4 regions of the Paenibacillus sp. FSL R5-0912 genome follow, and region 1 is predicted to be linked to each of the others. Evidence: predicted binding sites of a transcription regulator. Region 1 holds the regulator's gene; each other region holds the start of a gene.
What was found. The regulator Rex, encoded in region 1, represses fermentation and respiration genes when NADH is low (regulators of the CRP and FNR family bind a similar motif). The targets are predictions, from matches to a motif close to TTGTGAAATATTTCACAA.
Positions count from the first base shown of each region.

Region 1 (7,955 bases):
GACGTTAGCAGTACAGGCATAAGACGCAGTTTCAAGAAACGTCCTCCTCTCAAAAATGACCGAGCATAAATCTATAATAATGACCAAACTAGCGTGTCTAGCGCCCTTCCGAGACTGACATGCTCTTAAGCATGTCTTGATACAAGTAGTAGTATATCATAAGTGTATATACCATTTTACATAAAAGTGTGAATATATTTAAAATTTTTGATTCTAATTTCTGGATGATCCAGTAGATTATCTTTCTTATCGGCAATACATGTGGACAGATTTAGCTTTGCTGGTAAGGGTAACAGAAAAAGAGCGCCCTCTAGGCAATATATATGCCTGTGGCGCTCTCTTTTTGTATGACATGGACTTAGGAGTCGCATTAATTCCTCCAGGACCAAAGCTGAAGCGGCTTTACCCTCTTTGTGAGGGTCGTCGCTTCCATTATCCGTCTGCCGCTGGTGCGGACTCAGGTTCCGTTAATTGTGCAGATTAGGCGGATTTGCGGGCCCAGCGGACTCAGGTTCCGTTAATTGACCGATTACAACCCATTTCAGGCTCAAATGAACAAGATAACAGAATCTCAGTCCGCTTTGATGCCAAAATAAGCTTTTTAGAAGAAATAGGGGCTTCTCAGTCCGCTTCACTCAGCGATAGTTTGAATTTACACTTTAGCTTGATGCTGTCTGATTTCGCCGGCCATGTATTCTGCATAATCAATTAATAACGCATGATCATATCCGCCGCCGCTTATCCCTCCGCTATATTCATCCAGGCATTGCTTAAGCAATCCGTGATATTTAGCCGGCAAATGCTGCAGGCCCCACTCCCCGCCTTCCTTTTTGGAAGACACAGCTTCTTCCCGCACAAAATACAGCACCCGGCACAAATTCAGTGTGTAGTACACTGGAGAATCTATGATTTGCTGAGCTGCATCCCCAATATCACCAAGGATAGAATCCAGGTAATATTGCCGGTCCACCGGCAGAAACGCATCGCGGATAGGTTCGCCGTACAAAATAAATCCCCGCTGATAGACTACGGCAAATTGAGCCGCAAGATCTCTATCCTCATAACCGCCGCACAGATAATGCTCATCCTTTCTGTACCGGTCCAGATGAAAGTCCGAGAAATGAAACTCAAAAGGAGTAGGATGTACAAAGTTCTTCAGGTATTGCTTCAGTACAACAGTTAGCTCAATCCCGCGCTGGTTAGGCAGACTGTCGTGATAAGCTATCACTTTCTTGGCCAGTTTCCGGCTGACCTCTACAGGCAGCTTGTCGTGTATGACAATCAGCAGATCAATATCACTTTTATCCGGATGAAAGCAGCCCATCGCCAGCGAACCGTGCAGATAAATCCCGGACAAATTTGTCCCCAGCTCCTCTTTGAACAACGTTACCGCCTGATCTAAATAGGCTAGAATTTCCAACTTCGTGATCCTCCTGAATGTCAGTTATGGTTGAAGCAGATGCCGGGAATGAATACTTCCGATATGACAATCCGGTATGTATCATCGCATATACTGAGATGCTATCCAGCTGTCAAGCCATCGAAATGGATTCATCTATTCCTCCCCTATTATTAAGCCATAGCTCCAAGTAGGCTACAAGTCCAAGAATGGTTATAGATTGTTCTCTCCCTTGAAGAACCATTTAAAAAAGCGGGAGAACAGTTCAACTGTCCCCCCGCTCCTGCTGTAGTCCATTCTTGCTGCCGCTTACCGGTTGGGCAGGCTATACCCTTCACCGATGGCACTGCCGTCTGTGAAGCGATAGAAGCTGTAATAGAACCTGCCGTCCTTTTTGTAGAACAGCTGCCAGGCATATTCTCCGTTATACACTCCCGGCAGCAGCCGTTTAATCGTAATACCCGGAAGCTGGGCAGCTATACTATCACGGATCTGCGCCTCCGAAGTCCCTTTGCTGAGCTCCTCCGCATATAAATCATTTTCGCCTCCGGCTGGCTGGCCTTCCTTGGTAAAGCGGACCCAAACCATCAGCTCGGTTCCAGCATCATTTTTTCCGGTAAGCACCCAGTAAATCGCATTTTCATCCCAGACGGATTTCTGTGCTTTGGATACCTCAGTTAAGCCAGCCCGTGCTCTGGCAATCTCTTTGGCTTCACTCCGCTCGTTCCACTGATCCTTCATAATGTAGGCATAAAACTGGCTTAGTCCGAACAGAAGGAGCAGAACCAGGGAAATCCCCAGCGGAAGCCATTTTCTCCTCTTCTTCAACATGCAGCTTCCTTTCCAAATAACCTAAATTACCGTTTCAGCAGTCCTTCGAACGTTTCCTGCGCTTTGCGGCGGATAGCCTCTTCATCTAGTGTCAGACATTGTCCGTGCTTCACAATCTGTTTACCGTTGACCCAGACATGTTCCACATCCTTGGCACTAGCCGAATACACGGCATGGGACAAGAGGTCGGTATGCGGCAGCAAATGCGGCTGATCAATATCAATCGCAATGAAGTCAGCCTTCATCCCTGCTGCAAGCCGGCCTACCTGGTTCAGGAAAATCGAATGTGCACCATATTCTGTCGCCATGAGCAGCGCCTCAGGAGCAGGTACTGCCGTTGGATCACCGCTTACGCCTTTATGAATCAGCGCGGCCAGCCGCATTTCCTCAAACATATCCAGATTGTTGTTGCTTGCCGCGCCGTCCGTACCCAGGGAGACCTTAACTCCTGCTCTAAGCAGCTCAGGAACACGGGCTACTCCGCTGGCCAGCTTAAGGTTGCTGCCGGGATTATGAGATACGCCAACATTATGGCGGGCCAGAATCTCAATCTCTTCATCGTTCAGATGAACACCGTGGGCGATCAGGGACGGCCGGGTGAACATTCCCAGCTTCTCCAGATGCGCGACCGGTCGCAGGCCGTAATCGGCCACATTCTGCTCCACTTCATGGCGCGTTTCGGACATATGCGTGTGCATCGGCAGATCAAGATCATGTGCCGCCTGAACAAACTTCATGAAAAACTGCGGAGGACAGGTGTAAGGCGCATGGGGCGAGAGCATTGCAGTAATTCTGCCGTCAGCCTTGCCATGCCAGTTCCGGGCAAAAGCAATCGCCTCCGCCAGCTTGTGGTTCTGCACCTCTTCCGGACACAGGCCAATAACACCGCGCATAAGTACTGCACGGATGCCTGACTGCTCCGTAACCTCAGCAACCCGGTCCATATGATCATACATATCGAGGAAGGTCGTAGTGCCGCCCTTCAGCATCTCAAGAACGGATAGTGAGGTGCCCCAGTATACATCTTCACCGGTGAATTTCTCTTCCATCGGCCACATTTTTTCCTGCAGCCAAGCCTGCAGCACCATATCATCGCCGTAGCCGCGCAGCAGCGACATCGCCGCATGGCCGTGGGTGTTGACGAGACCCGGCATGAACAGCAGCCGGCTACCGTCAATAACCTCGGCATCCTCTTCAATTACAGGCTTCGCTTCACCTATGTAAGTAATCAGATCATTTTCGATGGTCATATAACCGCTCAGCACCGGCTTATCGCTGCCAGGAACCAGAAAACGGCCGTCTTTAATAATGGTTTTATTGCTGCTCATCTTCAGCTTCGTCCTTTCCGTCATGCAAATAATAAGCCAGACTCTGCAAATCCGTAGTGAAATCGGCGGCATGAATCCGGATATTGGATGGAGTCTTAAGAATTACAGGAGCAAAATTCAGGATCGCCTCAATACCCGAATCCACCAGAATGTCAGCAACGTTCTGTGCTTCACTGTCCGGAACGGTAATAATCCCAATGCGGATGCCCTGTGCACGGATGGTATCCCCCAGCTCACTCATCGGCTGGACAGTCAACGAGTTGATCTGCTGGCCTACCTTAGGCTCATAAGCATCAAATACAGCTGTAATCTTCATCGTATCCTTCAAGTAGGCATTGTAATTCGACAAGGCGTGGCCGAGATTACCTGCACCTACAAGAGCTACATTAATCTGCTGGTCCAGCTTCAGAATATGCCGGATCTTCTCAATCAGATAAGAGACATCATAACCAATGCCCTTTCTGCCAAAATCACCAAAATAAGCCAGGTCCTTGCGGATCTGGGCGGGGTTGAGATCAAGCTTCTGTCCCAGCTCCTGAGAAGAAACTGTTGAGATTTCACGTTTTTGGAGATCGTTCAGGAAACGCAGGTACACTGGGAGTCTGCGAACGACGGCCTCCGATATTTTATCCGATTTCATGTTTTCTCCTCCTAAAAGTTTTGATAGCATATACTTCTTGAATGACTTCGCAAAACTTGCTTCGTAAGCATACGCTTGTTTTGAAAGCATATGCTGCTTGATCAAGCTTCACTGCTGTTAAGCCGATTATAGGAACCGTGCTCCAGGCCTGCCCGTTTAGGCAGGAGCCGTGGAGCGCGGGACTTCAGAACAATAATTACTTATACATAATATCAGCCGCCGACGGATTATTAAACCCCGCCATCTTCAAGCCATTCTGCAATCCGCGGAACGATCTGATCCGTCAGCATATGCTCCATCTTGGGTCCGGGCAGCGAATACAGGAAATACTTCCCATAATAAGATTCGATTACCCTGGTATCATATACAATAACGATTCCGCGGTCCTGCGCGGTGCGTACCAACCGCCCGAAGCCTTGCTTGAAGCGGATTACGGCCTGCGGGACGGACAGCTTCATGAACGGATTCTTCTTCTGTGCCTGAAGCAGCTCAGACTTCGCTTCAGCCAGCGGATGATTGGGCGGCTGGAACGGCAGTCTGACAATAGCCAGACAGGTCAAAGCATCCCCGGGAATGTCTACACCTTCCCAGAAGCTGCTCGTCCCCAGTAAGACTGACGCCGAGCTGTCCTGGAACCGACGGATCAGCTTGCTCCGGCTACCGCCTTCTACGCCTTGTCCAAGCACAGCGATATCCTGCGAAGTCAGGGCTTCTTTGAGCGGATCATAGACCTGGCGCAGCATCTTGTAGGAGGTGAACAGCACCAGCATCCGCCCGCGGGTAGCCACAGCAGTTTCTGCCAGAGAATGAACCAGTGTGTCCACAAAGCGGGCATCCCCAATGCTTCCCTTGACACTAGGGAAGTCACGTGGAATGACAAGCAGTGCCTGCTCACGGTATTTGAACGGTGACGGAAGCAGAGCTGTCTGTAGACGTCCCTGCTCTGCAGCCTCACCAAGACCGAGATTATCGATCATGAACTGGAATGACTTATCCACAGACAAGGTAGCCGATGTCAGGATGATACTCTTCTTCTTATCGAAGAACAGTTCCCTGAGCTGAGTGCTCACATCCACCGGAACGGCATACATCTGCAGCGACTTGCCGCGGTAATTGCCGCTCCCCTCCAGCCAGTACACGATATTCTCGTCATTCAGTCCCATAAAGAAACGGATCTGCTCCCGGATGGAGGCCAGGTCCTTGAACAACCCGCCGATATCCGTCACAAGACTGTCCGAAGAGGACTGACTGTCCGTATCACGCATCTCACTGAGCATTTTATCACCCTTGCGGATGATATCGCTCAAGCTGAGATGGAGTGTATTCTCCAGAGCGGCCAGCTCCTCCCACTCTTTGGGCTTCTTGCCCGGCTGCAGGCGTACGACCAGTTGGCCGGCTTCACCGGCTCCGGCATCGCTGCGTTCAGGCAGCAAGCCGAAGAGCTTGTCGCTGAGCGTATCCCAGGACTCCTTGACAGTAAGCAGATCCGGATAGATCCGGTCGATAACGCCGCTCCATTCCGAAGCCTGCTCACTGCCGGACGATTGCAGGGTCTGGCGCAAGGCCGGCAGCTGTCCGCTCCGGCTGTCCTTGTACAGACGGGTGAGCGTATGCGCCACGGTAAAATATTTCATCTGCATTCCGAGATGTTTGCCGGCAATGTCCTCCAGATGATGAGCCTCATCAATTACGAGATGCTCGTAAGCCGGAAGCAGCTGATGCCCGGCCTTAACATCTGCGAATAACTTGGAGTGGTTGGTCACCACCACATCGGAAATACCGGCTTCATGCTTGGCCCGGTGATAATAACATTTCCGGAACCATGGGCATGAGCGTCCCAGACAAGAGTCGGTATCACTGGCTACGGTCTCCCAGAAATCACCGCCGCGTCCGCTTAAGTTCAGCTCTTCATCATCGCCAGTCTCCGTCTGGGTCAGCCAGACCATCATCTGGGCGGCCGTAAGCGCTTCTTCCCTGGGACTTGTGAAGTCCCTTTTATTCATTCTATGTTCAAACTTGCGGAGACACAGATAGTGACCTCTCCCCTTAAAGATCGCTGCCTTGAACGGGAAGGGCACAACACTCGTCAAAAGAGGGATGTCGCGCTCACGCAGCTGATCCTGAAGATTGATCGTATGCGTGCTGACCATGACCTTCTGATTACTGCGCACACTGTGATATATGGCTGGAAGGAGATAGCCCAGCGATTTGCCGGTGCCGGTTCCTGCTTCAATCAGCAGATGCTTATCCTGATCAAGCGCCGTCATGACCTCCTGGATCATCAGTTCCTGGGCTTCACGGCTCTCATACTGCGGCAAGGTATCCTTCAGGCGCTTGGTTACCTCTTCCATATACTCCCTGAAGGTAATATTCTGCAGAGGGTTGTCAGATCCTTCCTCCCGGGGAGGAGCCAGCTCTGCCCAGTCGCCTACAGCAAGGGCCAGCTGGCGGTAGAAGGTCAGCTCCCCTTCCGGCTGGAAGGTCTCCATTTCGCGCTCACGCAGCAGACCGTCGAAATACCAGGCCAGGTCACTATCTTCATCGGCGAATAGCTCATTAAGCCGCTGGATGGTCAGGAGAGGCAGGCTGTCCAGCTCCTCCAGACATTTCAGCAGCACAAGCGCAGTCGCGAGGGCATCACTGTCCGCCTGATGGGGACGCTCATGCGTAAGGCCGAAATGGCTGCTCACGGACCCAAGCTGATAGGTAGTCAGCGAGGGAAAGCATATTTTGAGAAAATCGATCGTATCCAGAATCCGGCCCTGAAACGGCAAATAACCACAGCGGTCCAGCGCATTCTGCAAGAAATGAAAATCAAACGCCACATTATGTCCAACCAGCACAACATCATCGAGCAGCGGCACCAGTTCCATCATCATCTCATCAAGTTCCGGCGCATCCTGCACATCACTGTCTGTAATTCCGGTCAAGCCCGTAATAAAAGGAGGAATGGGTGCTCCGGGCTTGACATAGGAACCATACACCCGGGAGATGGACCTGTCTTCCTCTATAATGGCAAGGCCAACCTGGATGATCTCTCCCACAGATTGGGTTCCCGTAGTTTCAAAATCAAGCACGGCAAATTTCATTATAAGTTCTATTCCCTTTCACTTGAGACTCTTTATCAGCATAACAGAAGTTACGAAAAAAGGCGATGCACACCCTGGTGAAGCAGGGCCACATCGCTTGAATGGATGAATATTAATTATAAAAGCGAGACCAGCTGTTGTCCGAACTGAAGCTTCCCGCCCCGCTTGCGGCAAACCTCCAGGTTAACGTTCGGCTCAGGAAGAGCGGGATCATGCAGCAGAGAAAGACTGAACAGCTCACTAGCTTCATTAAAACGTTCCTGAGAAGCTCTGATGCAGCCAAGCGCATTATAAATCATCGCCTTCAGCTTCGCTTCACGGATGAGGCCGAGCATATGATTCAGATGCCCCCATGCCGTCTCCCCTTCACCCTCCTGCAGATTAGCCATGGCCAGATACAGCCGGGCAGCCAGACTGTCCGGATGCCGTGCAGTGACTTCCTTGAACTGCTCAATACATTTGCGGTACATAAGCAGCTTATAATACCCCTGACCCCTGACAAAAGCATCCATAGCAAGCTCTGGCGCTTCCTCCTCAGGGATTTCCTGCTCCGGCTGTGGCTGAAAATCTGCCTGATCGCGGAACTGGCTAAGCTTCTCAGCAAAGGCCAGCCATTCATCCATTACATCATCGCTGATCCTGTGGAGCATATTATATTTGGATAAAAG
Region 1 covers NZ_CP009282.1:4,933,918-4,941,872, forward strand. Annotated here, with positions in the region: gene R50912_RS20870 (hypothetical protein) at 1-35, opposite strand, end outside; gene R50912_RS20875 (aminoglycoside adenylyltransferase domain-containing protein) at 653-1,420, opposite strand; gene R50912_RS20880 (cell wall elongation regulator TseB-like domain-containing protein) at 1,709-2,227, opposite strand; gene R50912_RS20885 (amidohydrolase) at 2,257-3,558, opposite strand; gene R50912_RS20890 (redox-sensing transcriptional repressor Rex) at 3,545-4,198, opposite strand; gene dinG (ATP-dependent DNA helicase DinG) at 4,429-7,287, opposite strand; gene R50912_RS20900 (tetratricopeptide repeat protein) at 7,404-7,955, opposite strand, start outside.

Region 2 (7,955 bases), 3.0 Mb from region 1:
GAAAGATGGGCCGGGTTCAAGAAAGGAGCGGAAGCCTGATGTTCAAGCCGTCCGCTCTGGCTTATACCTATGATGGCAGCTTTGAAGGTTTACTATGCTGTGTTTTTGAGAGCTATACCTGGAGGGAGATTCCGCTTGCTGTTCATTCAGAAGGTCAGGAGCAAGGCCTGCTGCTGGAATCGAAGTGGATCGAAACCGACCACGCCAAAGCGGGGAGAGTACTGAAGTCTATCCCGCTCCGGATCAGCCCTGAAGCCGAGGAACTGGTCCGTCTGGGGTTCTGGTCATGTACGCCGGAGAAGGAGCTGCTGCTGCTGAACTTCCTGTATCTCGGCTTCAAGCATGGCCGCAAGGTAATGAACATGCTTGCCGATGACACGGTTAATGCTCTAATGAAGGCCGTTCAGCAGCTTCGGCGGGAAGGTCACCTGTATCTGGGATTTGTCCGCTTCTCCGTGTACGGTCCGGTCATGGCTGCTGTCATTGAGCCGCAGGGATACATCCTCCCTGTGATTCAGGAGCATTTCTGCGACCGGTTTCAGAATGAGAGCTTCATGATCTACGATCAGACCCACGAGGCGGCGCTGATTCACGAACCCGGACGGGAGGCTATCATACCGCTTAGCGGATGGCTTGCACCCGAGCCGGATGAAGCAGAAGAAGCCTATCGCCGCTTATGGACAGGCTTTTATCATGCGATCGGGATCAAAGAACGCCGCAACGACCGCCTGCGCTCCTCGCTGATGCCCAAGCGGTACTGGAAGCACATGCTAGAGATGAACGGCAGCAATGGCGTCCCTGCACTCGCTGCTCCGCAGCGGAAGAAGGCGTTACAGCCGGAGCCGCCGAAGACAATCGACTCTCTCCCGGCCTCACTCAGACAAACAAATACTCATACTTAAGCATAGTCGGCAGCTTCACATTACCCAGCGCAAAAGGAGTGCCCCGTAGCCATTTTGCATGACCCTGCGGAGCACTCCCTTGTAAAAGCCTACTATAATATATTTACATCAGATAACAGTTAGTTCAAAGCCTTCCATACCCAGTTCTCAACCTCTGGAAGATCGATACCTTCTTCACGGATGTACTGGTTATGTTTCTTCACCATGGCATCCATTTCATCAGCAATCGCCTGATATTGGCCGGCATCCGGCAAGCTCAGCACGGCTTCCTTCGTAAGGTCGAAGCGGTCCATCTGATTAAGCACACGCATATCGAATGGTGTAGTGATGTCGCCATTCTCGCGGTATCCATGTACATGCAGGTTATGGTTGTGGCGGTCGAAGAACAGGTCTTTGATCAGGCCTTCATAGCCGTGGAATGCGAAGATCACCGGTTTATCCTTTGTGAAAAATTGATCAAACTCCTCGTCAGATAAGCCGCGCGGATCGAGCTTTTGGCTTCTCAGCTTCAGCAGGTCTACCACGTTGATATAGCGGATTTTCAGCTCAGGCAATTTCTCATGCAGGATCGAGATCGCAGCAAGGCTCTCCATCGTTGGTTCTGTACCCGACGAAGCAATAACCACATCCGGCTCTCCGCCCTTGTCGGTGCTTGCCCAGTCAATGATTTTGAGGCCTTTGTCCACCAGTTCCTGAGCTTCATCTGCCGAGAACCACTGCGGACGCGGGTGCTTGGACGATACAATCAGGTTGATCTTCTGACGGTCGTTCAGAATGGTATCGAAGACTGCCAGCAAGGAGTTGGCATCGGCTGGCAAATATTCACGGATAAATTCAGGCTTCTTATCAGCCAGGTGACCCAGCAGACCCGGATCCTGGTGAGTATAACCGTTATGATCCTGCTGGAACACGGTTGATGTGGCAATAACGTTCAAGGATGGGATATCTGCGCGCCAGGTCTGATCCGTAGCCTTGCGCAGCCATTTGAAGTGCTGGGTAATCATTGAATCGACAACGCGCAGGAAAGCTTCATAGCTTGCAAAGAAACCGTGGCGTCCAGTTAATACATACCCTTCCAGCAACCCTTCAGCCTGATGCTCGGATAGTTGGGAATCAATTACACGGCCATAAGGAGCCAGGAATTCATCCTGAGGTTCCTGGATGGAATCCATCCATTGGCGTTTTGTTACTTCAAAAACAGGTCCCAGACGGTTTGACATCGTTTCATCCGGTCCGAAAATTCTGAAGTTGCGGTTCTCTTCATTGAGCATTACAACCTCTTTCAGGTATTTGCCCAGTACTGCCATATCTTGCGCAACCACTTGACCTGGTACGGAATTATCCAGCGCATAGTTGCGGAAATTCGGCTTGTGCAGATCTTTGATCAGGTTACCGGCATTGGTTACAGGGTTCATTCCCATACGTCTGTCGCCAGTAGGCAGGATCTCAGCCAGATCAGCGTTCAAACGGCCGTTCTTATCAAATAATTCTTCAGGTCTGTAGCTGTTCAGCCATTCGAGCAATGCGGGTGCATGCTTCATATTCTTCTGATCTACCGGAATCGGCACCTGATGAGCACGGAAGGAGCCTTCATTTGGCACGCCGTCCCACGCTTTCGGACCAGTCCAGCCTTTAGGTGTACGGAAGACCAGCATTGGCCATGCAGGGCGTGTGGTGTCGTTATTTTCACGGGCATTCTTCTGAATCGCTGCGATCTTCTCAATGATGGTGTCCAGAACCTTAGCCATTTCCGGGTGCATCAGATCAGGATTCTCACCTTCCACGAAGAACGGTTCCCAGCCATTTCCTGCAAAATAAGCCGTTAACTCTTCTCTGGACATCCGGGACAGAATGGTCGGGTTGCTGATCTTGAAGCCGTTCAAATGCAGAATCGGCAGCACCGCACCATCTGTAATCGGGTTAATGAACCGGTTGGAGAACCAGGAAGCCGCCAGCGGGCCGGTTTCCGCTTCGCCATCACCTACAACAACTGCCGAGATCAGGTTCGGATTATCCAGAATTGCACCCACACTGTGAGACAAGGAGTAACCCAGTTCGCCGCCTTCATGAATCGATCCTGGTGTTTCTGGAGCAGCATGGGAAGCAACTCCACCCGGGAATGAGAACTGTTTGAACAATTTCTTCAGTCCAGGGATATCTTGAGTGATCTGCGGGTAGATCTCAGTGTAGCTTCCGTCCAGATAGGAGTTCGATACCATAACCTGACCGCCGTGGCCCGGACCTTCAATATAGAACATATCCAAATCATATTTAGTAATTACGCGGTTCAGATGCGCATAGATAAAGTTCTGCCCAGGGATGGTACCCCAGTGTCCGATCGGCTTCACTTTTACGTCTGCATCCTTCAAAGGTTCTCTTAACAACGGGTTATCCTTCAAATAGAGCTGACCCACGGAGATGTAGTTCGTTGCGCGCCAGTAGGCGTCAAGCTTGGCCAAATAAGTTTTAGAAGAATAATCCACCTGTGCGATTGATAATCCCATGTCTTCCACTCCCTAATCTTTTCTTTGTATTTTGAATGTATCACTTCTACAGTTACATCATACTCCTGCATTTAATAAATTCAATCTTTTTAACAATTGATACGGTCCAATATTGTGAAATTTTGAACATAGTATGAAATTCGTAGCTAATTAATTATAAAATAAGCATTATTATTATAATTATGTATGTATTTGTTATTTGTTTTCAGGGGCGGAATTCACTAGCTTCGTTGCCGGCTCTTTCTCCGGGAGCAGACGCAAAAGACCGGGATACAATCCCGGCCTTTCGCGACATTATTCAGTTGTTCCCTTATTGAACCGATACGAACGTATTGAACTTCAGATATTTGTAGTGGAACCGCATATGCGAGAATTCAAACGGGGTCCCGTTATCCAGGAAGAAGATCCCTTCCATGATTCCAACAGGCTCATTCTCCTTCAAGTGGAGCAATTCCTGATCATTAGGCAATGACGGCTCGGCAAAAATAGATAAAAAGGATTTGGTAACCGCCAGATTGCGCGACTCCTCCAGATAATGAAAGATCGATCCTTCGATAATCGCCATATCGAGATCCTGTACGATTTTAATCGGAATATATCCGGTCTCAATCATAAAGGGCTCCTCATCAAACAGGCGCAGGCGGACAATCTTATATACGAAATCATGAGGCTGCAGGAACAAATCACGCTGAAGCTCTTCCGTGGGCCGGATAACCTCGAAGTTCAGTACCTTGATCTCCGGCTTCTTGCCATGCATTTGAAAGTTGTCGGAGACCCCGAGATTAGAGCCTTCGTAATTAAAAATCGAATCATTTTTTATGTACAGCGGGTTAATAAAGGTTCCCGATCCGCGTTTCTTGAAAATAATGCCGTAACTCTCCATCTTGGTTAGCGCACGTTTAATGGTACTGCGGCTAACCTGATACGTTTCACTAAGGCTGCGCTCATCCGGCAATCTCATATCAGCAAACCGTCCCGCAAAAATCTTCATCTTGAGGTCATCAATAATTTGCTTGTAGACAAATTGTGTCATGTAGTACTCCTTCGTCGGACCCTGCATTAAAGTTCAATATTAAATATATCATATTAGGGAGAATGATGGCGTTCAAACTTGAAATTAAAAAGACACCCCTAAAGGTGCCTTTTTATGATCTCCATAAAGCGCGGAAGCTTAAAAAATTTCAATTCACCGAATTTACAATTCATTCGTAAGCTTCAATACCTTCATCAAATTGTAGAGTAACAATGCACTTTCCTGGCGCTCCGTTTTCTTCCCGGTCTGGAATTGGAATGGACCGTTTGCCGGCAGTAACCCATGGTCCAAGGCAATAACATAATAAGGTTTTGCCCAATCCGGTACATTCCCGGGAACTGATGCCTTAGCGGACTTATTTACACCTGTGCTTATTTCACCATTTTTCAATGCGTTGACCAGCATAACAATCATCTCTTGATGCGTAATTTCTTGAGTTGGCCGGAAAGTACCATCCGTAAAGCCGTTAATCAGGGCAGCATCGACAGCTGCATTTACCTGCGATGCATACCAGGCTTCAGCCTTAACATCTTTGAAGCTTTTTGCAGCCTGCTGTTTCGGTAAAATACCTAAAGCACGATTAAGCATGGCGGCGAATTCAGCACGTGTTACAACCGATTCCGCTTTGAAGCTCCCATCGGCATAACCGTTAATTACGCTCCGGTTCGCTAAGGCTAAAATACTGTCTTTGTAAGGATTGCTGTTATTCAAATCATTAAACTGGGCATGATTCTGGACAACGGTATATACAGAATTCCCTTTGCGCTTCATTGTCACCTGAAGAATTCCATCCTTCCACTCCCAGGTGGTCGGAACCGGAACGTAGACCTGGGTCAACGGATCATAGGTTAAGCCTGAATAAACGGCGTTTGCATCTTGGGCTACCTTGAAACTCATCATATGACCTACGTAGTCAGAGAAACTGGAAATAACACGATCCGGGCCGCCCCCAACCAGTTTAACCTCATAGTCCACAGGTCTCCCCAACATAACACTGCTAGAGCCGCCCAGTTGAGCTGTCCATTTGGCCTGGTATTCGCTTGCCGCTTGTGCAACCGTAATGATGACCTTCTGATCAGGACTAATCGTTCCGGCAACAGCCGAAAATAAGGAATTCACAGGAATCTGAAGCTTGCCGGATGAAGATTCTATTATAAGTATAGCTTCCTTAGAGTTATTATTAATGCTTGTTAATGAACTCAAATCTATCTGGAATCGACTGCTTTGAGTTGCCGTTTTTTCATCTGCCTTAATAGTGATTACTGGATTCTTCTTAAATTCCGGATCGTCCAATGCCTTAGAGATCATTGCCTCTGTCACTTCTGTCATAGATGAACGGGTTCCATCAGTATTTTCTTTAACTGTGGTCACGATCTTGGCGTCATCCGCAGAGACAGGGGCTGTGCTGACACCACCACCGCCAGTTCCTCCGCCACCGCCAGTTCCTCCGCCGCCGCCAGTTTCTCCACCGCCGCCAGTTTCTCCACCGCCGCCAGTTCCTCCACCGCCGCCAGTTCCTCCACCACCGCCAGTTCCTCCACCACCGCCAGTTCCTCCACCGCCGCCAGTTTCTCCTTTGCTGTCATCAATAACAGCAGGTATAACGACTAAAGTTCCCATACTTTCAATGCGATCGAGTGTTTGCCGGGTTATACGGAGCTTCTGCCCGGGATTTCCAAGGTTCACAATAGTAATTGTAACAGTAGTCTTATTCGGTTCAACGATACCGTAACCCAGCAAGTTGGTTAGCTGCTCATTGTATACACGAATAATATCTCCGGCAGCCAGGTTATTCACAACGATCTCATCCGACTTCACCTGATATTTGTGTACAGTAATAGACGATACAGGAATATCCGCTGTCACTTTATCTTCCAGTATTCCAATGCTATAGAATGGTGATTTGAACTCATCATTCTCAATGAAAATACCAAGCGCCAAAGCTTCCTCCGGTACATTCGTTGCGGGAATCGTAAGGGAGTAACTCTTCTCCCCCCCGTTCACCAAGGCAAGCCCCTCTCCAATCGCACCTTTTTCACCAATAAAATACAACGAATATCGGACACCCGGCAGCTCTGCTATTCCGGACTTCCATGTGACTGTACCCGAGAATATACTGTTATCCGGATTCGTATCTGTAACTGAAAAGTCTACAGGCAGATAACTCGGCGCATCATAGATCGGAGTCATTGCATGAACACCAAGCGTACCGTCACTTCCGTAATTGTCGCTACGGATAACAGGATATACTCCGATGCCTGCTGCTTCTGCGGGCAGGTATGAATTACTTACTTCAAAAACAAAAAGGGAGTCATTTGATAAGTTCTCTTTCTTATAAATCCCTAGTCGATTAAGCCGTGTGCCATTCTGGTCAAGATAGTAAGCAGCATAACCTGTAATGCCATCCTGATTAACCGGTGGTTCAATGTACAAATACCCTTTAACCCTTCCAGCGGTCAAATCTTCATCCACGAAAACGGCATTGGAAGGCGAACGTGTCTCGTTCATGACTGTCTGCAGTTCTTCTAAGCTATGAAATTTGTACAACCGGTTACCCGTTGATACGAAAAGGGTATGATCGTCATCAACATATGCGTGCTGGACAAACATTAATAAATCAGACATTTTTACAAAACTATCCCTGTCGTAAACAGAACTATGACTGAATACAAGGTTACCACGCGCGTAAATAACTCTTTCCGGGTAGGTCCCGTGTAGTACGGAAGGTTTGCTAGCATCGTACCTTCTACCGCCCAAATAAAGATTATTGTCATCAAGAAGGAGCTTCGATTCATAATATCCGCTTTGTATGTCATTTCTTTCACTCATCTCAAAATTCTGACTGTCAAATTTATAGAGAGAGAAGCTATCTGCTCCATAGAGAATCTCTTGATCCGGATCCAATATATAGCTGTCCGGATTCCTAATTCCTGCATTCTTTTCGTTGTAAACTGCATCCATAACCGAGGTGTAAACAGTTGACGTCACACTGACACCACCGGCAAATATTCCACCATCATACAGAATTCGATTCTTGTGATCAGGGAGGACATCCAGCGGATAGTGCTTTGTAGTAATTTTAGCAATCGCCGCTTGCGAGAGAATACCCTCCTGTAAATCTACGATAGTTATGTGGTTCTCACCTTTAAAGATGATATAAGCTTTGTTCTCGAAGATTTTAATAGCAGTTGGATTAGAACCAATGAATATCTTCTGTACTACACTCATATTGCTCTTATTGATAACTACAAGTTCATTGGTGCTTGCCACAATAGCATAAATATAAGGAGAATTATCCGTAGTGGCCCAATCTGTAATGGCTTGATCGCTTCCGATGGAGTAAGCATCTGATGTAAAGAGTGCGGTGGTGCTTTGCGGTAGTGTTATATCCATCCGTGTGATTTTTTTGGCATTATCATACCAGTTGGCTTCCCCTGCAATATACGCATGTCCTTTTGAATCGAGCAAGGCAAACTTTTGATTCGTTGGAAATAAAGACAGCGGCATATACGTCTT
Region 2 covers NZ_CP009282.1:236,048-244,002, reverse strand. Annotated here, with positions in the region: gene R50912_RS01110 (putative DNA modification/repair radical SAM protein) at 1-39, shown strand, start outside; gene R50912_RS01105 (TIGR03915 family putative DNA repair protein) at 39-902, shown strand; gene R50912_RS01100 (phosphoketolase family protein) at 1,022-3,406, opposite strand; gene R50912_RS01095 (GntR family transcriptional regulator) at 3,717-4,439, opposite strand; gene R50912_RS01090 (S-layer homology domain-containing protein) at 4,602-7,955, opposite strand, start outside.
Region 2: a site for Rex is predicted at 3,519-3,536, ahead of R50912_RS01100 (phosphoketolase family protein). Genes of this name have one in related genera too.

Region 3 (7,955 bases), 1.7 Mb from region 1:
CTATAACGCCAGGATCAAAGATATAGTCTCAAGCTCAGGGAGTACAGCTGCTTAAGAGGACTGCCGGAGATTCTGCCCCCGCATGCGTTCTTACCGCAGTGTATGGTTCCTTGAGTTGATACCTGTATTATACCGGGATTCACCGCAGCCGTAAAAAGGCGAATACTTTAAATTTGCGGTTATTTTTCGCCGTAAGATCATGTAAGCGCTATTATGCTTCCTTATCCTTAGTTTTTAGGAGGATTCAGAACAATAGTTATTCACTCTAAACTTGATCCAACGTAACCCAGTCGCTGTAAGGAGGGATAAATACTCTGGACCGCAATCGGCGGTGTCAATCCGCGGACTGATTGCCGGTATATCGAAGCGGATTTCTTGCTGAAGTGGACTGAGAGGCCGTTATTTCGCCAAAAAGCCTCATGATCCGGAGGATTCGGACTGAGAATCCTTTATCCTGTTCTTTTAAGCGCTAAAACAAGGCGTTTCAGGATATTAACGGAATCTCAGTCCGAATGTCCTGCGAATTCGCCATTTCTTCGCAAATAACGGAATCTCAGTCCTCCTCACAAGCTGATGAGTTCATGAGCCCGTGATGCTCCAGCCAATCTCCAGACAAGCTCAGGTGAGGAAAAGTGCAATTGCTAAGCTTCTTAGCACCAGCATGATTTGTCCGCAGGTAAGCTTCACAATCTCTAGCTTGATTCACCTGCAGGGCAAAATTGGTGCCCTGGAACAGTGCCGTCTTATAAAATGGACGGCAAAAGCCTTGCCGTTTGCTGTATAATTTACTGATTGTTATGTTGCGGTTCAGCTATCCGGGTACTTGAAGGAGGAAGAAAAGGATGCGTTTGTTTGGAGTGAGGCTTGACGGAACCCGCAGCGGGTTAATCAAGTCTTTTCTGGAGGATAATTATGTATGTGCGGGAGATCCCTTTGCTGGAGATCTGGAGACTAGCGGAAGAGAGGATATCCGCAGCAGACTTGCTGCATCCGGAGCTTATCAGGGGCAAGAGCTGGAAGAGGCACTTGGCAGTTTAGACATCTTCATCAACGTGATGCAGGATGGGGATTATGTGCTGATTGCGGATGAGGAATGGGTATACCTTGGCGATCTGGGGGATTATTTCTATGATGCCCGGCAGGAGAGTGTGGAGGGCGGAACTGCGCACCGGCGCGGAGTAACCTGGCTGAAGAGTCTGCCCCGTACAGCTGTGAATTCTGCAGTACAAGCACTGCTTGCTTCGGATCAGGAAGTTACCCGTTATTCAGGAGTGCTGCCTGCAGCAAGAATGGATTTGTGGCTTGCAGACTCTTCGGCTGGCGATGTAGAAGCTGCTCATTCCCCGGCCCGTGTGGATGAAGCCACAATAGCTGAGGCGCTGGCTGTTCTGAAGGCTGCCCTGCACAGTCCCGATGCGGAGCGGCGGGAACGCGCGGCAGCGGCTATACTGCATTATGCCAAATGAACATCAGACTGAAGCTTTATCTTATAAAATCACAGCAAAAAGGTCTTCCGGTTAAGCTGCCGGAAGACCTTTTTGCTGTCAACTATGAAACAGGGACTTCTCTGAACCAGGTGTAGGCTCAGATAAATTCTACAAACTCATTAACCGGCTTGCGGTAGCCGCGCGGTCTAATTTTGTGCTTGTTGTCTTTGCCGATCGTAATCAGCATTACCGGAACGAAGTTATCGCTGAGTCCGAGAGTAGCTTTCACCGCCTCCGGATCAAAACCGATCATCGGGCAGGTATCCCATCCCTTGTCCTTGGCAATCAGCATGAACTGCATAGCCGACAAGGAAGCATTGCGGATCGCTTCATCCCGCTGGAAAGCGTCTTTTCCGGTGTAAGAATCATTAATAGACTGAATAGTACGGTCGTAATCGTCTTCACTCATGGCTCCCAGCATTTTAAGTCCGCTATAGATTTCTGGAGCCTGCTGGTAGGCATTTTTATCACCCAGCACGACGATGACAGCCGATGCAGTGTGGATTTTGTATTGGCCGTACGCACCTTTACGGATTTCTTCCTTCACAGTATCATCGCTAATGACTTTGTAGTGGGCGTGCTGCAGGTTGAAGGCCGATGGAGCCAGCCGGGCCAGTGAGAACATCTCCTCCAGCTCATTCTGTGGGATTTTCACCCCTTCAACGAAATTCATAGCCGATCTGCGGGACTGAACTAATTCTGAAAAAGTACTCATAAATAATGACCTCCATTGGGATATGTATGTTGGTTAGTATTAATCAATAGCTGATATTAATAAATAAACTTACAATAAGTTACTTGCTTAAAATATCACGACCACAAGCATACGTCAATGATTAAACAACATTAAATTGTGAATTTTAGTTCAAATAGTCGATAAGTTTTGAAAAAGTGAGAAAAGAAGTGATTTTAATCACAAAATAGGCTATAAAGCCAAAAACATTGTGACATTTATTACAACCGGAATGTTATAATAGTCACATAGTTTCAGTGGATGAATACTTTTAAGCAGCAATGCCATTGTAAAGGAGACTTTGATATGTCAGAAACCATTACCCAAACCCCTTTGGAACAAGAAATACCCGCAGCAGGCCTTCCCCAAGAGGATTTGCTGAATCAGCTTCTGAAACCGGAAGTTCAGGAATCCCTGATCCTTCTGGTGGAGCAGCTGCCGCAGATTACCCAACTGGTGAATGTATTAACCAAATCGGTCGATTTCGTACAATCGGTTGCAACGGATGAAGTATTGAAAAATGATACGGTAGGCGCAATCAAGGAGATGGCGGGTCCTGTGGTAGGCTCTGTCAAGAATCTGGCGGCTACGGTTATTGAAGCGAAAGACCGCGCGGATGCAAGCAGTGAAACCATCAGCTTGTTTGGCATGATGAAAATGATCAAGGACCCGCAGGTACAGAACGTGCTCCGTTTCATGAATGCATACCTGCAGGTCAGCGGCGAACGCCAATCCGGTAAGTAATTATTGTTCAAATCTTAATCGTAAGGACGGGGGAAATATGATGTCAAAACACATAGTTATTCTAGGTGCAGGTTATGGCGGCTTATTGAGTGCGCTAACCGTGCGCAAATACATGAGCAAAGCTGAAGCCAGAGTTACAGTGGTTAATCAGTATCCAACACACCAGATCATTACCGAGCTACACCGCCTTGCGGCAGGTAGTGCTTCGGAACAGGCGGTTGCCATGCCGCTCGCGAAGCTGTTCGCCGGTAAGGATATCGATCTGAAGATTGCCAAGGTTAATTCGTTCTCGGTAGAGAACAAGCAGATCGTCCTCTCAGATGGTGTAATGCTGACTTATGATGCTCTCGTTGTCGGTCTGGGCAGCACGACGGCTTATTTCGGCATTCCGGGACTTGAACAGTACAGCATGGTGCTGAAATCGGCGGCGGATGCACTGAGGATTCACGGACATATTGAAGACCGGATTCGTGAATATGCCAAAAGCGGCAACGCGGCCGATGCAACCATCCTGATCGGCGGGGGCGGCTTGACAGGTGTTGAGCTTGTAGGTGAAATTGCCGATGTATTGCCCAAGCTGACTAAGAAATATGGAGTGAACCCGGCTGAAATCCAGATGCTGCTCGTAGAAGCCGGACCGAAGATTCTTCCGGTCCTGCCGGATCATCTGATTGAGCGCGCTACAACCAGCCTCGAGAAACGCGGAGTTCAGTTCCTGACTGGTCTTCCCGTTACGAATGTAGCAGGCAATACCATTGATCTGAAGGACGGCCGCCAGATTGTGGCGAATACCTTCGTCTGGACCGGTGGCGTGCAGGGCAACCCGCTGATCGGTGAGTCCGGGCTTGAAGTGAACCGCGGCCGCGCAACCGTGAATGAGTTCCTGCAATCCACTTCACACCAGAATGTATTTGTAGCCGGTGACAGTGCGGTTGTGTTCGCACCGGACGGCCGTCCGTATCCGCCAACGGCACAAATTGCCTGGCAGATGGGTGAACTGATCGGCTATAACCTTTACGCTTACCTGAATGATAAAGCCTCCGAGACCTTCAGTCCGGTGAATTCCGGGACACTTGCCAGTCTGGGACGCAGAGACGGAGTAGCGATTGTCGGCGGCAATTCCACACCGCTGAAGGGTCTGCCGGCAACGCTGATGAAGGAAGCAAGCAATATCCGGTATTTAACCCATATTCACGGGTTATTCAGTCTGGCCTATTAATTCTCTCCTAACCATCTATACCTATTGCAGGCCGCTTCCATGCGGTAGATCATCCCCTTCAACCGCCAGTAGGCAGTTGAAGGGGATTTTTCATGCATTCAGACGGTGCAAGGAGAGCTGTGTGAAATTACATAGTAAATTACTGGAAGTTTCTTTATCCTGAATGAGGTATACATCCTATATATGAACTTTTTGCGCAGCACTAGGAGGAGAAGATGATTCAGAACGGATTTATCTGCAATTGGATGGAGGTTCAAACGGACGGGCAGGGTCGCGGATTGTATTATAAATATTCTGCACACCGTGCACCTGCTGTCATCTTTATTTCCGGATTAGGGGATGGTTGCGATTCCTGGAGCGGTGTCCAGGAGAATATTGCACAGCATGCCTCAACGCTCGCTTATGACAGAGCGGGTACCGGGACCAGCCCGGGAGTGCCAGGACCGCGCACCTGCCAGGATCTGGTGGAGGAGCTGTACCGGCTGCTGGCACTGCTGGATATTAAAGCCCCTTACATTCTGGTCGGTCATTCCTTTGGCGGTCTGGTAGCCAGACTGTTCGCCTGCTGCTATCCGGAGCGGATTGCGGGAATTGTACTGATAGATGCTGCAGGCGAATATAAGGAGCTTACTTATGAGCGGGTGCTGCCCCCGCAGCATATCGCTGCGAACCGGGCGTACCTGCTGAACCCTTCGCTCAATAAGGAGCAGATCGATAAGATGCAGAGCTATAAGCAGATCTCTGCTGCCCGGGGTTCCATGCCAAGCCAGGTTCCGCTATCGGTGATAACCAGGGGGCTTGCGGATGAGGAGGGATCAGACTGGCCGGCACATGCGATACTGGAGATCGAGCAGAAGAACCAGGCGGAGTTCCTGGAATTATCTTCAGCCAGCAGACAGCTGATTGCGCCGGGTAGCGGTCATTATATCCATCATGACCAGCCCGGGCTGGTCATTGAAGTAATCATAGGGATGATACAGGCTCATTCCAACGGGCTTAAATACTGATATCAGCGTCTTCACAAGAACTTTCACAATACTGGTGATTAGCTTGATCGCACAGCGCCACAAGGAGCATCCTTTCCTTACATCTGAGGGTTTCCGGCTTCTGAAGTTGAGCGGATCGCCGCCAGGTTCGGGGGCCTGGCAATCAACCGAGAAGCCGCAGAAGGCAACCTGAATACTGTCCTGCATGAAGCGCTTAGAGCCGTGAACAGATTTACTCCGTAAATATGTAATGAAAACGTATTCGCAGGAAAATCTATTTGTTATAATGTTGATGTTTATACCATTTCAGATGTTTTCATAGGAGGATTTCAGGCATGCCATTTCAAAAGAACGATATCATCCTGTTCCAGGGTGATAGTATCACGGATTGCGGCCGCAATTACGCAGACGCTTCATCACTTGGTGTAGGTTACGCGCTGATGGCGGGCGCTCGTCTTGGGCTGCAGTATCCGGAGAAGAACCTTACCTTCATCAACCGCGGCATCAGCGGCAACCGCGCCGTGGATCTGCAGGAGCGCTGGGACCGGGATTGTCTGGAGCTTAAGCCGACCTGGGTGTCGATTTATATCGGTGTTAATGATACCTGGCGCTGGTTCGATTCCGGGCAGGAGACTACAGCAGCTGAGTTTGAGGCTTCCTACCGTGATCTGATTGAACGCACCAAGCAGAGCCTGGATGCCAAGCTGGTGCTGGTTGAGCCGTTCGTACTGCCGGTGCCGGAAGACCGTAAAGGCTGGCGTAAGGACCTGGACCCGAAAATTCATGTGGTCCGTGAGCTGGCCCGTGAATATGGCGCTGTATTGGTCCCGCTGGACGGACTGTTCGCCGCCGCGTCGGTTAAGGCCGAGCCTGCCTTCTGGGCCGGGGATGGCGTACATCCTTCACCTGCCGGCCATGCGCTGATTGCAGAAGCCTGGATGAAGGCTGTAGGGGCTATAAGCTAAAGCGGAATATAGCAGACTACTTCCTACATATTGAATTTGCTGCTCAGACCGGTTCCTGCGTATCAAGCGGACCGGTTTTTGCCATACACCGGGGCGGATAGGTTTCCTTCTGAACGGAAGCGGGAGATCCGTGAATTTCACTCTGCTTAAGAAGGCTGTTATACTTGTATCATACATAAGGATGTGGAGGTGGAACCCATAAGGCGGCTACAGCTGATTCTGCCTGTTTTTCTGGTTGTGCTATTAAGCGGCTGCCAGAATGCTTTCGGCTACATTAATTCAAGATGGATTTCTGAAATTGATTTGACCTATAACTCTATAGAGAGCCAAGCGGAGACGGCTCCCTCTGAGTCCAGGATTTTCAAAGACGGCGAGTTCATTAAGACGATGGCTTCTGCCATGAATACAAGCAAGCGTATTGCGGGAGAGCTGGATTACGATGCGGATTTCCGCATGAAGCTGGTGTACGGGGACGGCTACACAGAAGAATTTATTCTGGGTCTGGGCGAGCAGGAGGGGAACACCGGTCTGCTGCTGTCCGCTGAGCGCAGCGGGACAGGCTATACAGTCTCCGCCAAGAATGCCGATAAGCTGCGCAGGCTGATCTTCAGCGGCGGAAGTCCAGCAGCGGCGAAGTCCGAAGCGGATGAGGCATCGGTGGTAACTCAAGGTCCGATAACGGTCTCACGCAATGATTTAATCCCGGTCACAGGAAACAAGGAATTTCTGAACCTGCAGCTGCTGAAAGGCAGCTACAGCGAGGATTGGTCCATCCCTTCCCCGCTGGCTGGACGGAACTGGAGCGGGCAATTCCGGCTGGCCATTACGGATGAACAGGGCGCAGCACTGGGCACGTTCGCGCTGAGCCGGCATTTCACCGAAGAATTGAGCTTCGGCGATTTGTTCCAGATTCAGTTCGCTGATTACAACGGAGACGGTAATCCCGATTTTACGGTTGGCCAATATGGTTCTTCGAATGGATCATTGTTCAAGCTGTTTACATTGAGACCGGATCATACGATCCAGGAGCTGCAGATTAAGGGGGCGGCATCCGGGCTGTTTATCAGTAGTCCTGAACGGTATTCGGTCAAGCTGGAGGCAGTCGAAGGCGGTTTCCGGGCGGATCATTATGACAACGCTCTTGGCAGGCAGGTTGAGTCTTCATACCGCTGGGACGGAGCTGCTTTTCAGGAAGTAGCCCCCTGAACCGCGGCTGAGAAGATAAGGAAGTGGAGGACCTGCAATTGTACAATATAATCGCTGTAATCTCCGATATACATAGCAACAGGTTTGCACTTGAAGCCGTGCTTAGAGACCTGGACAATCTGAAGGCTGATCTTATCGTCAACCTGGGCGACAGCCTATTCGGGCCGCTAGACCCTCTGGCTACTGCAGAGCTGCTGATACAGCGCCCAGATATAATCAACATCATGGGGAATTGTGATGAGCTGCTGCTGGAGGAGACGGGTACATCGCTCACCTACCGTTATGTTAAACCGCTGCTCCGGGAACAGGAAGAGAGCTGGATCCGAAGCCACCGCGGAACGTGGAGCTACGATGGATTATTGTTCTGTCACGGAACACCGTGGAGCAATACCGAGTACCTGCTGGAGGAACTTACGCCAGCTGCCGGTCCGGTCTATAAGCCGGCGGAACAATTGGCGGCGGAGCTGCACAGGATAGAGGAGCGGATTGTTTTTTGCGGGCATAGCCATGTGTTCCACTTGCTGGAGCTGCCGGAAGGAAAGCAGGCGGTGAACCCCGGAAGTGTAGGCCTGCCCGCGTATGAGGAGGAACTTCCATATGCCTATGTTATGGAGT
Region 3 covers NZ_CP009282.1:3,268,811-3,276,765, forward strand. Annotated here, with positions in the region: gene R50912_RS13610 (hypothetical protein) at 843-1,466, shown strand; gene R50912_RS13615 (nitroreductase family protein) at 1,585-2,202, opposite strand; gene R50912_RS13620 (DUF1641 domain-containing protein) at 2,527-2,964, shown strand; gene R50912_RS13625 (NAD(P)/FAD-dependent oxidoreductase) at 3,005-4,183, shown strand; gene R50912_RS13630 (alpha/beta fold hydrolase) at 4,399-5,190, shown strand; gene R50912_RS34935 (hypothetical protein) at 5,225-5,362, shown strand; gene R50912_RS13635 (SGNH/GDSL hydrolase family protein) at 5,505-6,134, shown strand; gene R50912_RS13640 (YhfM domain-containing protein) at 6,324-7,340, shown strand; gene R50912_RS13645 (metallophosphoesterase family protein) at 7,379-7,955, shown strand, end outside.
Region 3: a site for Rex is predicted at 2,430-2,447, ahead of R50912_RS13620 (DUF1641 domain-containing protein). Genes of this name have one in related genera too.

Region 4 (7,955 bases), 2.8 Mb from region 1:
TTTGCCATGGGGTATGAAACCCAGGATATGAAAAAGGACCGGGGTGCGGAGCTGATCAATACCTACGCTATTATGACCAAGCCTGTTCTGAACTTTCCAAAGTGGTATGAACATAGTCTGCTCTGGGAAACCGCGCGGCCCTATTTGTACTTCCGGACCACTCCGGACGGCCGGATCATTGCCGGAGGCAAGGATGAGCAGCTCACCAGTCCGGAGCGCCGCGATGTTCGTGTGCTCTCCCAGAGCCAGCGACTGCTGGAGGAGCTTGTCGCCCTGTTCCCGGAGCTTCAGGGAATAGAAGCCGAATATTCCTGGGGAGCGGTCTTCGGCTCCACCCGTGACGGATTGCCTTATATAGGGCCGCATCCGGAGTACCCGCACTGCTATTTCATTGAAGGCTACGGGGGCAATGGAACCGTCTACAGCATGATCGCGGCCGAACTTCTCTCAGATACCCTTGCCGGCAAGGTACGCCCCGAGCTGGAGCTGTTTTCACTAACCCGTACAGCGAAGCCTACGCCGTCCCCGGCAATCCAGGCGTAACCAGCATAGAGCATAGCTAAGGGAGCCTTGCTGCTTCCGGCGGGAGCAGCAAAAGGCACATGCAAAAAGGGATGTCCGCGAGCCTGATGGCTGCGGAGCATCCCTTTTTATGATAAACCCGATAATATGGAATAATAGCTTATTGCGCTTTTACAAATTCAGCAGATTTGATCCCTGCCTGGCGTCCGAAAATAATGATCTCGGCTACAGAGTTCCCGCCGATCCGGTTCTGGCCGTGTAATCCGCCGACTACCTCGCCTGCTGCAAAAAGTCCAGTGATCGCTTTGCCGTCTTTGTTCAAGACCTCTGTATTGGTGTTAATCACCACACCGCCCATGGTGTAGTGAATTCCCGGGCCGATTTGAATCGCATAGTACGGTGCGCCGGATAGATCATTGTCCATACCTGTAGTTCTGCCGAATTCCGCATCCGACTTATTCTTCACTGCGCTGTTCCAGGTATCTATGGTCGTTTTCAGCTGATCTGCCGGAACATTCATTTGTTCTGCCAGCGCCCGGGTGGTATCCGCTGTTTTGACAACACCCATCTTGATGTACTGGTCCACCGCTTTGACACGGGACTTCACACCGGAATCAAATACCAGATAAGCGGATTTCTCTGGAAGCTTATTGATGGAAGCCGTCACTTTATCGCGGGTATCCATTTCATTACCGAAACGTTTGCCGGTGCTTGAGACAAGGATTGCGCCTTCGCCCCGCACAGCTTCACCGATCAGGTAGGATTTCTCCTGCTGTACTGTCGGGTGAACCTGGATCTGATCCATATCCACCGTTGTGCCGCCAACCTTCTCAATCATCTTGATGCCGTCGCCGGTGCTGCCGATCTGATTCGTGGTTACTAATCCTTCCAGATCAGGTCTAACCTCGGAGATCAATTCCTTGTTCGCACCGAAACCGCCGGTTGTAACAATAACTGCTGCTCCAGTAATCAATTTCTCATCGGCCTGGTTAAACAGCACCTTGACGCCGTTCACCTTGCCATCTTGCACTGTAAGTTCCTTCACGTCCGCATTAACGAACAATGGAATCCCTTGCTCTTGTACATTTCTTACGAGTCCTGCAACCAGATATTGACCGACTGCTGAACCGTCTTCGGGACGGTGGGTACGCTTCTCTTTCATTCCGCCGGTAATCGTAATATTGTTCAAACGGATTCCAATTGAATCCAGCCAGTCAATGGCACTTGCGGAATTATCCACGAAGAAACGGAGCAATTCCTTGTTATTCGTGTCGTGACCGCCTTTTAGCGTCTCTTCATAGAACAGATCATTGGTGTCCTCGATGCCCTGCTCCTTCTGGAACTTCGTATGCGAAGCGTTCATACCCGAAGAGGATTTGGTAGTATTACCGCCGGCAACCGGCATTTTCTCGAGAATAACCGGGTTCATGCCGTTAGCCTTGGCTTCCAGCGCTGCCGACATTCCGGCACCGCCTGCGCCGACAATGATGATATCATATTTATCTTTTAACTGATCGTACGGTGTATAGCTCGCTTCGGATGCTCCCGATACGGCTTCGGCTGTCTCTTTAGGTGCAGTGGTTGCTGCAGGCTCTGTGGTTGCGCTATTCTTACCCTTGCTCTCATTGACACTGCCGTTAGCATTGTTGTTACCGCAGCCTGCGATAACCAGCATAACGGAAAGAACGAGTATAAGAGTCGCTGCATATCTCTTTTTCATAGTAACGCTTGCCCCCTTGTGCATATTTTCACAATTATCATATCCGCAAAAGGGCTGTCCTTGGAAGCTTACGTAATTAAAGAAATCATTAAGTAATTAAAGTAAGTGAATTTGCGTGCGGATGTTTATAGTTTTATAATTGGGACTTACACAATCGTATGACTGGGAGGAACTGAACCATGGACAAAAGCAAAAAATATATGCTTGCCGGCGCCATCCTGACCGCAGCTGGTGTTTCTCTAATGACCTATACAGCAAACCGTTACACTTCCTTCAAAAAAGTGGTGGCCAGAACCATCCGGCTGGAGGATATCGCCTCCCTTGAAATCACCCGTCTGTCCTCTGTTCCCGGTGAACAGAAGGATATTGTGGTTACGGAGCCGGAGGCCATCAAACAAATATGTGATGATTTCGCCGACGTCCGGTTAATGAAATCAGCGCGGAATGTAAGCACAGACAACAAATACAGCTATTATATTACCATCGTACAGGCTGACCGGAAGCAGCGGTTTGATATCATTCTCAAGGGCAGGCAGCATATGATTATTTACGATAATGATATGAACAATCCGCATTTAAAAGCTTATAAAATTATGGGTTCCTTCCATCCGCAGGCATTGAATCTGGCTTTTGCTTAAAACCGCAAGACGTAGCGTAAATCATCCCCGGAAGCATAGAAGACATTACCTATGAAGTCATGGCCGGAGGAGTCCGGACATGACTTCATAGTATTTTAGGGCCGCTTTAAGCCAGATAGCCAATCTCCGCTTCATCTCTTGAAGGCGCTTCGCCGGCAAGCTGCTTCAGCAGCTTCTTCATCATGACCGAAGCCTTCACCTTGGTATGGAGACACGGTGAAAGCTCCATCTCATAGTCCCCCTGCTTAATAGCCTCCTTCAATTCCTCAACTGTAGAGCAGGATACATGTAGCCGGTTCATTACGCTGCCATACTGCAGGCATTGATGACTGTCACTGCCGGCAACCACAGGAACGCCAAGCTTCTCTGCAAATGGCGTAATCAGGTTCTTGTAGGCTTCAGCCCCCTGCACGTAAATGTCTTTAGCATTGAAATCAAACGCATCCAGCCGCTTAAGCAGCTGAGGGTCCAATTGATGAAGTGGAGTAGAGGTGCGGAACGGATGGGCCCCTATTTTCCACAGATTGAATTCATCCGCCAGATCCAGCAGTCTTTTGAAAGGAATAAAGCTACACTGAGCAGTGTAATCTTCCAGCAAAGAACGGACAGCAAGAACATTCTCCTTAAGCCCGATCAGCAGGATGTGGCCTGTCTCGGCAATATCCACTTCCATTCCCGGAAACAGCTTCAGCCCGTCCACATCATAGTAATGTCCGTTATAGGGATACATCTGATCCAGTGCCTCGTACATTGCGAAGAAATTAGAAGTATTAAAATGCTCTGTCAAAGCGGCTGCCTGCAGTCCGTTCACTTTAGCTTCCGACATCATTTCTGCGAAATACGCCGGGGAAAATGCTGATTTCTTGGACAATTTGCCGTGTGTGTGCAGATCAATATTCATATAGGTTAGGCTCCTTTTAAGTTTGCAGATTAGGTTAATACACCAGCTCAGGGTACAGGGTTCCAAACCAGAACAGCAGTATAATGTAAATCGTTGAACCGGATAAAAAAGCCCAGTCCGGCCTCTTCATCCGCAAATAGGACAGCTTGATCTTCTTCACCTTCGGATTGCTGAGACCGTAGCTGAATCCGCGTGTCTCCAGTGCTTCAATCGTGGTTCGCGACCGTTTGGCTGTATTGAGCATGAGCGGGTAGAAGACCAGCACCACAATCCGCAAGTAATACGCAGCTGTTCTCCAGTAGAACACCCCGTGACGATGCGGTCTTTGCCCCCTGAGTCTGAAGGACAACAATATCTGGTGGAATTCTTCCAGCAAAGTAGGCAGAATACGATAACCGTAAGATAAACTAAATGCAAAGGCATCAGGTATGCCTAAGGATAAAAGTCCGTCACTAAGCCGTTCGGGGTCCAGACTGGAGAATACAGTGATGCTCGCCAGTGAAATGACAGAAAGCTTCAGCGTCAACGTTAACATTGGCAGCAGGGATTCACTCCCCCCTCCGAAAAAAAGCGTCAGCACGAACATCCAGCCGATCTGGCCGGTCAGGCCAAGGCACAGGATACAGATGATTAGCGGACTAACCCGTGACAGGACAGTTGTTATGACCATGAACACGAACATTCCTAATAAGATTGTCCGGTTATGCACAAACCAGGGCACGATGGCAAAAAACAAATACCATAACAGCAGTGTCCGGGGGTCAAGCCTGCCCAGAAAGGTAGCGCTGTTGTTATACGCGGTTCCCAGTAATTCCAGCTTGATCTGTTCTACAGAGATCCGGTCCAGCGCTTTTTTAACAGCCTCCATAGATTCCGGCCACCTCCTTCTGTAGCTCCACTTGGCTCACAAACTCGTCCAGGCTGCAGCAAATGCGCGGCAGGCCGAGTATGCGGCTTAGCTTCATTAATTGTGTCTCTGCCAATCCGGCACGCCTCAAGAGCATTCCGTCAGCAAATATTTCATCCTTCGTTCCGTCAGCAATGATCTGTCCCTGATGCATAACAATAATTCTACTGGCCCATTCAGACACAAGCTGCATATCATGAGTGGCGATTACCACCGTCTCCACATGGCTCCGCAATGTCTCAAGGACGCTAACCATTTCCTGCTTGGTCGAAATATCCAGATTCGCGGTGGGCTCGTCAAGCAGCATAACTGCAGGGCGGACAGCGGCACCGATTGCCAGGGATACCCGCCGCTGCTGGCCGCCGCTCAGCAGACGGGCATCCCGCTCAGCGAGCTCACTAAGCCGGAACGCCTGGAGCATCTCTTCTACTCTCCGGTCTGTATCCGCTAACTTCCGGGCCTTCAGATAATAGGAGATTTCTTTGCGTACAGAATCCTCGATAAACATATCCTCCGGATTCTGAAATACATAAGCAACCGTACCGGACAGGCGCTCGGGCGGCACACCATTGACTTCTATGCCTTTCACATTAACCGTTCCTGAGGAGGGTCTGGCAATACCTGAAATCAGTTTCATTAAGGATGATTTCCCTGCACCGTTGTTACCGATAAGGGCTACCGATTCCCCGTGTTTGAGCTCCAGCTTTACCCCGTTCAAAACAGGATGAAGTGTCTTGTGAATCGTGCGGTACGACAGGTGAACATCCTTCATTTTAACGATAGAATCCACATCTCCTACGCCTGTGCGGATCTGCCCGCAGACTGGATAGGCGGACCCGGCCTGCCCAGCCGGCCCTTTACGGCGGATCATCCGGTCAAGCCCCTCTTCAGGGGTCAAAGGGAACTGTCCTGCATTCCGGTCATTCTCCTCCAGCATCCAGACAGCTCTGGTCACATCCGGCGGATAAATGCCAAGCTCCAGCAATTCTTGTACAGAGGACAAAGCATCACGTACCGGCTTCTGCCAGCGTATGGATCCTTTATCCATTAGGATAACGTTCCTGCAGTATTCTGCTATAAATTCGGCATGGTGCTCAATGACTACGATGGTCTTCCCGTGCAGCTCATTCAATTGCCGCAGGATATCATAGATATGACGTGCATGCTGCGGATCAAGCTGGGCTACCGGCTCATCTATGACCAGTATTTCCGGATCCATTGCCAGTGCTCCCGCAAGAGCCAGCAAGTGCTTTTGCCCACCGCTAAGCTGCCAGATAAATTCATTTCTCAGTTCGCTAAGTCCGGTCAACGCCAGCGCCCGTTCTCCCCGTTCCTTGTAGTCCGCAAAACCATAGTTCAGCGGGGTAAAAGAAACATCATCAAGCACGGTTGGACGCACCAGCTGGTTCTCGAAGTCCTGATAGACATAACCGATATGCCTGGATAGTTCAGCGACACTCCGCCCTTCCGCCGGTTGACCGCAAATCACCGCTTCTCCGGTGAAATCTCCTGTGTAATAATGCGGGATTAATCCATTGAAGCATTTACAGAGTGTGGATTTGCCGGATCCGTTGCTGCCGATCACGGCAACAAAATCCCCTTTCTCCAGTTGCAGGGATACATCCCGCAGTACAGATTGTTCCGCCCCCGGGTAAGTAAAGGACACTCCTCTAAGCTCCAGGACCAGTTCATGCATCTGCCTGTCCTCCTTCCTGACGCCTGCGTGCAGCACGCCGGATTAGCGATAGAATGGTCACAACCGCAATGATGACGGCAACCAGCATGCTCAGCCAGATCAGCTTTTCCTCACCTGATTCAGCCCAGGCAAATTCAAAATCACCGAAGTTCCAGCCTGATTCCGACAACAATTCAGAACCTAGCGCAACCATGATCAGAATCGTACCTGAAATGACAAGCTTTGGCGACAGCCAGACCCCGGATGCATATTTCATATTCCGCTCACGCGGCTTCATGCCGAGCAGCGGCTCAATCTTGCCGTACAAGCGGGGAACCAGATACATCGTAGGCAGAAGGGCGAACAGAATGCCCGAGAACAGCACATCATTCAGAAATCCGACACCTTCGATGATGACGATACTTTCCGCCAGACCCTTAACCGCTTCCAGTTCCTCCACACCGACCCATACCTTCAAGATATCTACCGCTGAGCTAAAAAACTGGTGAATCGCCACTCCGGTAATTGCGGCTGCGCCTACCTGTCTACGGTTCTTCGGATCGGATACCATAAGGCCTGCTGTATACATCGCAAGAGAGAAGGTAATGAATTTCTCCAGTTCGCCCAGTCCGCCGAATTGACCCAGCATCAGCTCACCAAAGATCACTTCGCCGACAGCCGCTCCAACAGCTGCATACAACGGGTGAAACAGCATACATAAGGTCAGAGGAATGAAAGCGAAATATTCAATCGACAATTCAACCGGACCCAACTGGATGCTAGGCACCAGCTCCGTAAACATATTAGACAAACCATAAAGCGACATCGACAGCACAAAAATCATCATTTTTTGAGATTGGGTCAGCGTGTAGCGGGTCTTTAACGTGCTCATAAACAGTTGGCCTCCCTACAGGAATTTATCTTTATTATAAAAAGGCCATGTCAGCACAGGTTTTTCCATTTGTTAAGCCGGAGTAATATTTTTTTCAGAATTTTTAACGCTGTAAAAATATTTACAACATCTTCAAGCGTTATATTGTGTAAAAAGAGCACATCCGGAGGAAACGCATATGTATAAAGACTGGAATCACCGCCCGTTCTCACCCAACCAGCGGATCATCGCCGATTTTATCCAGAAGAATGAGCAGCGGGTTGTCTATATGACAGAGCAGGAAGTTGCTGACGAGCTCCATTTGAGCATCGCCTCCGTCTCACGTTTCTGGAAAGCAGCCGGCTACAAGCATGCCAAGGATTTCAAAAACCGGCTACGGTTCCGGTTCGAATCTACGCCCTCGGTTAAAATGCGTGACGCAATGGAGCGATCCGATGATAGTTCACTCCCCCAGCTGCTGCTGAATAATTCCCTTCACCATCTGCAGGAGACACACCGTTATTTGAATGAGACGTCGCTGCAGTCCGCGGTAAACAGTCTGTCTGCTGCACGGATTGTATATGTTTATTGTCCCGGCCCCTGCGGCGGACTGGCTGAACTGATGATCTACCGGATGGCGCGCTTTGGTCTTCAGATGAAGCGGATGGCTCCGAGCGGCCATGAGCTGCTGGAGACCCTAATGCATGCTGACAAACAGGAT
Region 4 covers NZ_CP009282.1:2,162,773-2,170,727, reverse strand. Annotated here, with positions in the region: gene R50912_RS09100 (NAD(P)/FAD-dependent oxidoreductase) at 1-543, shown strand, start outside; gene R50912_RS09095 (flavocytochrome c) at 683-2,242, opposite strand; gene R50912_RS09090 (hypothetical protein) at 2,422-2,880, shown strand; gene R50912_RS09085 (PHP domain-containing protein) at 2,987-3,781, opposite strand; gene R50912_RS09080 (energy-coupling factor transporter transmembrane component T family protein) at 3,816-4,649, opposite strand; gene R50912_RS09075 (ABC transporter ATP-binding protein) at 4,636-6,384, opposite strand; gene R50912_RS09070 (DUF8171 family membrane protein) at 6,377-7,255, opposite strand; gene R50912_RS09065 (MurR/RpiR family transcriptional regulator) at 7,434-7,955, shown strand, end outside.
Region 4: a site for Rex is predicted at 2,259-2,276, ahead of R50912_RS09095 (flavocytochrome c). Genes of this name have one in related genera too.